2 regions of the Arthrobacter sp. NPDC097144 genome follow, and region 2 is predicted to be linked to the other one. Evidence: riboswitches for the same ligand, from Rfam matches in the RefSeq annotation. Region 2 holds a riboswitch; the other holds the start of a gene.
What was found. Region 2 has a riboswitch for S-adenosylmethionine ahead of ACIQXM_RS07070 (methionine ABC transporter ATP-binding protein). Riboswitches for the same ligand answer to the same signal wherever they lie in the genome.
Positions count from the first base shown of each region.

Region 1 (4,063 bases), on a different contig from region 2:
GTGAAGGAACTGCGCCGCGTGGTGTCCGCCGGCGCCGAGATTGCCGTGACACTGAACCTGCACGTGTTCCGGCCCGAGGGCGAGACCGGCCCCGAAGCCGTGCGCCGGGTGGACGGGCTGGCCAACCGGCTGTTCCTGGATCCGATGCTCAACGGCACCTACCCGGAGGACGTCCTCGCGGACACCGCCTCCATCACGGACTGGTCTTTCATCCAGGACGGTGACACCCAGCTGATCTGCCAGCCCCTGGATTTCCTGGGCATCAACTACTACTCCACCAACCGGGTGCGGATCTGGGACGGCAAGGGCGAGCGCGTCAACGCTGACGGACACAAGCCCGCCGAAGGCACCGCCTGGCCCGGCGCCGGCGTCGTCGAATTCGTCGCCCAGCCCGGCCCGTACACGGAGATGGGCTGGAACATTGACCCGGCCGGGCTGGAAGACCTGCTGGTCTCGGTGCATGAGCGCTGGCCGGATCTGCCGCTGATGGTGACCGAAAACGGCGCCGCGTTTGCGGATGAGCTGGTGACCGGGGAGGACGGCGCGCCTGCCGTGCACGACGTCGAACGCACCGATTACCTGCACCGCCACTTCGCTGCCGCGCACCGCGCCATGCAGCGCGGCGTGGACCTGCGCGGCTACCAGGTGTGGTCGTTGATGGACAACTTCGAGTGGGGCTACGGCTACTCCAAGCGCTTCGGCATTGTGCGCGTGGATTACGACACCCTGGAGCGCACCCCGAAGGACAGCGCCCTCTGGTACTCGCGGCTGATCGCCGAACGCGTGCTCCACGCAGGTTAACGCTTCCTGCCTCTGCAGGCGGTAGCGAAACAGGTGAGGGCTCCGGGGTTTCCGGAGCCCTCACTCGTCTGCGGTCCGAATCCGTGCCTTATGCGGTGGGCGGTGCCGGAACGGCCGACGGTTCGGCGGGAGCGGTGAAGCCTGCTGTGGAGGACGGCGCCTGAGCCGGTTCCGAGCTCAGTTCCACCGCCTCATTGTGGGCAAGCCCGGCGGTTTCTCCGCCGTCGGCCACGAACTCGGCGCCGGTGGAGAAGCTGGATTCATCACTGGCCAGGAACAGCACCAGGTTGGCGATCTCCCCGGGTTCGCCCATGCGGTGCAGCGCGACGTGCTGCTGTCCGCCGTCGAGCCCGTCGGTCATGGGGGTGCGCACCGCTCCCGGATGCACCGAGTTCACCCGGATCCCGTACGGGCCCAGGTCAAGGGCCACCGATTTGGTCAGCCCGCGCACCCCGTACTTGGCGGCCGTGTAGCCGGGCAGGTCCTTGTAGCCCTGCAGGCCGGCAGTGGAGGAGACGTTGATGATGGACGCTGCGGCTGAACGCTTCATCGGTTCGAGGACGGCCTTGATGCCCAGGAACACTCCGGTGAGGTTCACCGCGATGATGGTGTTCCACTGCTCCAGCGTGTAGTCCTCAATGCTGCCGAAGTTGGCGATTCCGGCATTGTTGACCAGCACATCCAGTCCGCCGAAGCGGTTTTCGGCCTCCTGCACGGCGGCCGCCCAGTCCTGGGGATTCGTTACGTCCAGGTGCACATAGGCGCCCGATGCCCCGTTGCCGGCACCGAGGCTTTCGGCCAGTGCCTGGCCTTCCGCGTCCAGCAGGTCACCGATAACCACGCGTGCCCCTTCATCGGCAAGGCGCCGGGCTGCCGCCGCTCCGATGCCCCGCGCTCCCCCGCTGATCAAGACCGTTTTTCCGCTGACTCTTCCCATTGCGTTCTCCCCCATATGTTGGACTGTCCGGATGTTGGGCTGTCCCGTCATCCAACTACAGGCGGCGGGGGAAGTCACGGGTGTTCTTCGGTCCGGGAGCACCGTTTTCCGGGCGAAAGATGCTGCAGCCGGCAGCCCCGGTATGTGACGCACTGTGGCGCGTGTGTCGTTCATGACGCGCCCCAGGGATTTGTGGCGCAACACTCTGACGCATCAGGTGCATGGATTGCCACCGTCCCTGCAGGCCCCTAGATTGGACCCACCACCCATCCAGAGCGGCTGAGAGATCTGGCTCGTTGACGCCGCAGCAACCATCTTTTCCCTCCTCCGGAGGCTGAATTGAACGGTGCTAACGCCAGGACCGATGGAGCCTTGCCCGTGACACCTGTCAGCGCAATACCCTGCCGCTCGCATGGCCAGCCGGTTTTCCCGGCAGCCCCTGCGGCACTCCCTCGGCACGGACCGAGGAGCCCGAATGACCCTGTCAGTGCCTGCCGCCGTTCCGCCGGCGTTGTCCTACGAGCTGTATCCGCCCACGAGTGCCCGGACCGAAACCGCTGTGATGCGCGTTATCGAGGAGCTGGCCGGCACCTGTCCGGACTACGTTTCGGTGACCTACAACGGCAGCCCGGAACGGCGCCAGGCCTCGGTCCGGCTGCTTGAACACCTGGTGCACGCCACCCGGCTGCGGCCGCTGGGGCATCTGACCTGCGTCGGTGAAACCCGCGAGAGCCTGTGCCTGCTGGTAACCCGGCTAGTGGGGCTGGGCGTGCGCGGCGTGCTGGCGATGCGCGGTGACCTGCCGGCGGATCCCGGCGCCTTCCGGGGCGAGCTGCCGTTTGCCCGGTACCTGGTGGAGCTGATCAGGGACATCGAGGACCAGCATTCCGCAACGCTGGCCGGCGGCCGGATGGCTGTTGGCGTGGCGGCCTATCCCAACCGGCATCCGGAATCGCCCTCCTTCCAGCATGACATCGAGGTGCTGGTCTCCAAGGAACGCTCCGGCGCCAACTTTGCCATCAGCCAGGTGTATTTCGACCCCGCCGACTATGTCCGGCTGGTCACCGCCGCACGGGCCGCCGGCGTCACCATTCCGATCATTCCCGGCATCATCCCCATGTCCAGCTCCGCCCGGCTGCAGCGCCTGGCCCGGATGACCGGAGTGCATCCGGATCCTGCCCTGCTGCACCGGCTGGAGCTGGCGGGTTCGGACGCCGAGCGGCGCCGGATCGGCGTGGACGCCGCCGTTGCACTGGCCCGGACAGCGTTCGACGACGGGGCGCCGGGCCTGCACCTGTACACCTTCAACGAGGCCCGTGCCTGCGTGGAAATTGTCGAAGCCCTCAATCTTCCGGCCTCGCGCGGGGTGCCGGGTGAAACGCGCGGCGCCCGCTCCGCCTGACGGCCTTCCCGCCTGACAGCCCCCTCCCCCTTTTTCCGCTCTTTTCCGACCACTCCACACCACCGCATATCCACTTCAGACCACCGCACATCCATCGCGAATCCACCGCACATCAGGAGACAAACATGACCGCCGTCAGCATCTTCCCCGCCGCCACTGTCCTGGGCTACCCGCGGATCGGCCCCAACCGTGAACTCAAAAAGGCCCTCGACGCGCACTGGAGCGGCGCCATCAGCGAGCAGCAGCTCCTCGAGGACGCCCGGGCCCTGCAGGACCGGACGGTCAACCGCCTCGTGGAGCTCGGCCTGAATGCCGCCGACTCCTCCATTCCCGCGGACTTTGCCCTCTACGACCAGGTCCTGGACACCACCGCGGCACTCGGCGCCCTGCCGTCCCGGTTCGCTGATCTGGCCGGCGGCGACGGCGCCGTGAGCACCGCAGCTTCCTTCGTCCTCGCCCGGGGCAGCGGCGAACGCCCGCCGCTGGAAATGACCAAATGGTTTGACACGAATTACCACTTCCTGGTGCCGGAAATCGGCCCGGAAACCCCCTTTACCGCCGTCGCGCACCAGCTCGCGGACACCATCCGCCGGCACCGGGCCAACGGTGCGGTGCTTCGCCCGGTCCTCGTGGGTCCGGTGACGTATCTGCTGCTGGCCAAGGCTGAGGACGGCGCACCCGCCGGCTTTGACCCGCTGGACCGGATTGACGACGCCGTGGCCGCCTATGCAGGCATCCTCGGCCAGCTGGCCGCGGCCGGCGCCGAGTGGGTCCAACTTGATGAGCCGGGCCTGGTCACGGACAAGGGCGGCGCGCTGGCAGCCCCGGGCGGGCTGGTGGAACGGGTGTACCGGACCCTGGCGGGTATTCCCCGGGCAGCCGTCGCGGGCCCCGCCGCCGGAAACCCCGCAGCCGGAAACCCC
Region 1 is NZ_JBIWDW010000001.1:653,453-657,515, forward strand. It holds gene ACIQXM_RS03055 (GH1 family beta-glucosidase) at 1-801, shown strand, start outside; gene ACIQXM_RS03060 (SDR family oxidoreductase) at 890-1,738, opposite strand; SAM riboswitch class I at 2,002-2,108, shown strand; gene ACIQXM_RS03065 (methylenetetrahydrofolate reductase) at 2,214-3,140, shown strand; gene metE (5-methyltetrahydropteroyltriglutamate--homocysteine S-methyltransferase) at 3,266-4,063, shown strand, end outside.
Region 1: linked by a shared signal. The riboswitch ahead of ACIQXM_RS03065 (methylenetetrahydrofolate reductase) and the one ahead of ACIQXM_RS07070 (methionine ABC transporter ATP-binding protein) in region 2 are both predicted to bind S-adenosylmethionine.

Region 2 (4,063 bases):
GGGCGTTCCTCGCGCTGCGGGCCGCCGAGGAATCCGCCGTCATCACCCGCGTTGTGGCGCTGGAACCGGCCCTGGCCCTGGATGAAGGCGAGGACGAGCTGCTGGTGCTGCAGACGGAGCTGGAAGGACTCGGCGGCGTCCAGGTCCCCGTGCTGGTCCTTGCCGGAAGCACCAGCGGGGATGAGACCCAAGACCTCGCCCGCCGGGCAGCGGCTGCCCTGGACGAGGGAGAGTTCCAGCTGGTGGAGGGTGACGTCTCCCGGGTGCCGGACGCTGCCCTGGCCGAGGCCATCGAATCTTTCCTGGGCTGATCAGGCCGGCCGGGTAAGCTGGAGCCCCGATTCCAGGACTCCACCGAAGGACAGCAGATGCCGCACGTCAATGACCCCGCAGTTATCGAATCCCTGCTGAAGAACAAGGGCCGCTGGGCCGTGGTGGGCCTGTCCAACAACCCCCTGCGCACCGCCGTCGGTGTGTCCCGCTATATCCAGGACCATTTGGGCATGGAAATCATTCCGGTGAGTCTCAAGGGCGACGACGTGCACGGCAACAAGGGCTACCGAAGCCTCCACGAGGTTCCGGGCCGCATCGACGTCGTGGACTGTTTCGTGAACTCATCCCGCGTGGGCGCAATTGTTGACCAGGCCATCGAGGTGGGGGCCAAAGCCGTGTGGCTGCAGCTGGGCGTCATTGACGAGGCCGCGGCGCAGCGGGCGGCCGACGCCGGGCTGGATGTCGTCATGAACACCTGCCCGGTCATTGAAGCACCGCACTTCGGCCTTTAGCCCGCTGGCGCCCGCGCGCTCTTTCTTCCCTCTGGTCTTTTACCTGCCATCCTGCGGGATGCCCGCATTCGCTGTGGAACTCCCGGATGACGCGGGACAGGTCATGATTCGCAATGCTTCGCCGCATCAGGACATTTGATTGCGCATCTGCACTGCCCCGGCGACCATGGAACCTGTAACCATCCAGAGCGGCTGAGAGACCTGGCTCCGTGACGCCGCAGCAACCCTTCCGCGATCCTGCGGAGCAAGGGTGCTACCGCCAGGACCGATGGAGAAGCACCCGCTTTCGCCCGGTCCCCTGCAGTGCGCTCCGGCGCACCCGCCGGCGGTCCGGCCTGCGGCGGCACCTCTTCTCGGGCTTGGACCCAGGAGGAACACATGATCCGGATTGAGAACGTCTCAACCGTTTTTGACACCGGCGGGCAGCAACTGACTGCCGTCGACAACGTCTCACTGAACATTGGCCGCGGAAGCATCCAGGGCATCATCGGGTTCTCCGGTGCCGGCAAATCAACCCTCCTGCGCAACATCAACCTGCTGGAGCGGCCAGCATCCGGCCGGGTGTTGGTGGACGGAGTAGACCTTGTGGGCCTTACGCCCCTGGAGCTGCGCAAACGCCGCCACGGCATCGGCATGATCTTCCAGCACTTCAACCTGCTCAGCAATCTCACTGCAGCCCAGAACGTGGAACTGTCGCTGAAGTTCGCGGGTATCGGCAACTCGGCCCAGCGTCGCAAAAGGGCGCTGGAAGCACTGGAAATTGTTGACCTGCAGGAGAAGGCCGGAACGTATCCGGCCAAGCTTTCCGGCGGGCAGAAGCAGCGCGTCGCCATCGCCCGCGCCCTTGCCACCAAGCCCAAGGTGCTGCTCTGCGACGAACCCACCTCCGCCGTCGACCCCCGGACCACGGCCTCGGTGCTGCAGTACCTGGCGGATGTCAACGCCCGCTTTGGCATCACCATTGTGGTGGTCACCCATGAAATGAACGTTATTAAGGCCATCGCTGAGAACGTTGCCGTCATGGAAGCGGGCCGGGTGGTGGAGCAGTTCGACCTGAGTGAGCTGAAGCGTCCCGGGTTCAGCCCCGCCACGTCGATTGGACGTTATCTGGTGTCGGACGAGATCCGGCTTGAGCGGCCCGAAGCCCACCGCAAGGGGGCCCTCCATGTTTGACCGCGTCCTTGAGGTTTGGCCCGAACTGCTGGCCGCGCTGGGTGAGACCGGCACCATGTTGATCATTGCCATTCCGCTGGCGGTGCTGCTGGGTACCCCGCTGGGGGTGCTGCTGTACGCCGTCGGACCCCAAGGACTGTCACCCCGGCCCAAGCTGCACCGGATCCTGGACACGCTGGTGAACCTGGTGCGCTCCTTCCCATTCCTTATCCTGCTGATCGCCATCATCCCGTTCACTCGGCTCCTGGTGGGAACCACCATCGGCACGGCGGCCGTCATCGTGCCGCTGACCATCAATGCGGTGCCCTACTTTGCCCGCTTCGTTGAACAGAACATCACCTCGCTGGGAGGCGGCGTGGTGGAAGCGGCGCGTTCAATGGGAGCCGGCCGGCTGCAGATCGTCCGCGACGTGCTGCTCGTGGAGGCCCGCCCGGGCCTGATCAGTTCGGTCACCATCATGACCGTCAGCTTCATCTCCTACTCGGCCATGGCCGGGCTGGTTGGCGGCGGCGGGATCGGCGACTTTGCGATCCGCTACGGCTACTACCGCTACGAAACCGGGCTGATGGTCACCGCCATTGTGCTCATGGTCCTGCTGGTGCAGGCCGTGCAGCTGAGCGGTTCCTGGATCTCCCGCCGCGCCGACAAGCGCGTCTGACCCGCCGCTGATCCCTTCCAGCGCCCGCACTCCAACTTTCGACGAGGACACTTTGCACTCCATCTCACCCAAAAACAGTTCAGCTCCGCCCGCACTCAGCCGCAGGACCTTGCTTGCCTACCTCGCGGCTGCCGGGGCTGCCGCGCCAATCCTGGGCGGCTGCGGGTCCCGTTCCGCCAGTGCCGGCACCGACGAACGGACCATCCGTCTCATTTCCTCGCAGGTCAAGGTTTACGAGGAACCGGTGGGCATCGCCGGCCGGCTGCTTTCCGAAAAGGGCTGGAAGCTGCAGCCAACCTTTGTCAATGACATCAACCAGCCCAACATTGCGGTGGCCAACGGTGAGGCGGATGCCAACTGCTTCCAGCACATGGCTTACCTGGCGCAGTTCAACCGGGACAAGGGCTTGGATCTGGTGCCCCTGTTCTATATCCGCAACTCGCCGGCAGTGCTGTACTCCCGCCGGCACGCGGCGCTGGCCGACCTGCCCGACGGCGCGACCATCAGCATCCCGGTGGATCCCGCCAACAACGGCCGCGCCCTGTTCATGCTCCGCGCCCACGGCCTCCTGGAACTGACCGACGGCGTCACTGTAGTCAACGCCTCGCAGCAGGACATCACCGCAAACCCGCGGAACCTGGTGTTCGTGGAGGTGGACCAGCTGTCGCTGAGCCAGACCCTGGCGGACGTGGACGCCGGTTTCATGTTCCAGTCCACCGCGATCGACGCCGGCATCGACAAGGAGGCCACGGTGGTGGCCGAGGAACAGGAGGCGGACGAGGTCCCTTACCGCTCGGTCTTTGCCGGCACCCGGGAATTTGCCGCAAGCGAGGGCGCCCGGGAACTGCGCGCCGCAGTCCAAAGCCCCGAGGTCCGGGAGTTCTTTGCCGGATACCAGGACGGGTTCTTCCAGCTTCCCTGGGACGAGGATCCGTTGCCCGCCTTCGAACAGCTCAGCTGAGCCTGAGCGAGAGGACACCATGAGCACCCCCAGTTCCCGCTATCCGCAGGGCCGTCCGCGGCTGCTGCTCAACGCGTTCCTGATGAACACCGCCAGCCACATCCGGGGTGGACAGTGGCGCCACCCCGATGCCGAACAGCACCGCTTCAACGAACTTTCCCTCTGGACCGGGCTGGCGCGGCAGCTGGAAGAGGCCAAATTTGACGCCCTCTTTTTCGCCGACGTCGCAGGCCTGTACGGAGACCACGGCGGCGGGTGGGCGTCCCATGTGCGCCGGGGCCTGCAGGTGCCGGCCAACGATCCGGTGCTGCTGCTGGCTGCCCTCGCCGGGGCGACGAGCGAAATTGGCCTGGCTGCGACGTCGTCGGTAATCCAGTCCCATCCCTTCCAGTTTGCACGCCAGATGTCCACGCTGGACCACCTCAGCAACGGCCGTGCCGGCTGGAATATCGTGACGTCGGTGCTGGAGAATGCGCACCGCAACTT
Region 2 is NZ_JBIWDW010000003.1:23,765-27,827, reverse strand. It holds gene ACIQXM_RS07080 (alpha/beta fold hydrolase) at 1-311, shown strand, start outside; gene ACIQXM_RS07075 (CoA-binding protein) at 369-785, shown strand; SAM riboswitch class I at 962-1,060, shown strand; gene ACIQXM_RS07070 (methionine ABC transporter ATP-binding protein) at 1,164-1,958, shown strand; gene ACIQXM_RS07065 (methionine ABC transporter permease) at 1,951-2,616, shown strand; gene ACIQXM_RS07060 (MetQ/NlpA family ABC transporter substrate-binding protein) at 2,726-3,577, shown strand; gene ACIQXM_RS07055 (LLM class flavin-dependent oxidoreductase) at 3,597-4,063, shown strand, end outside.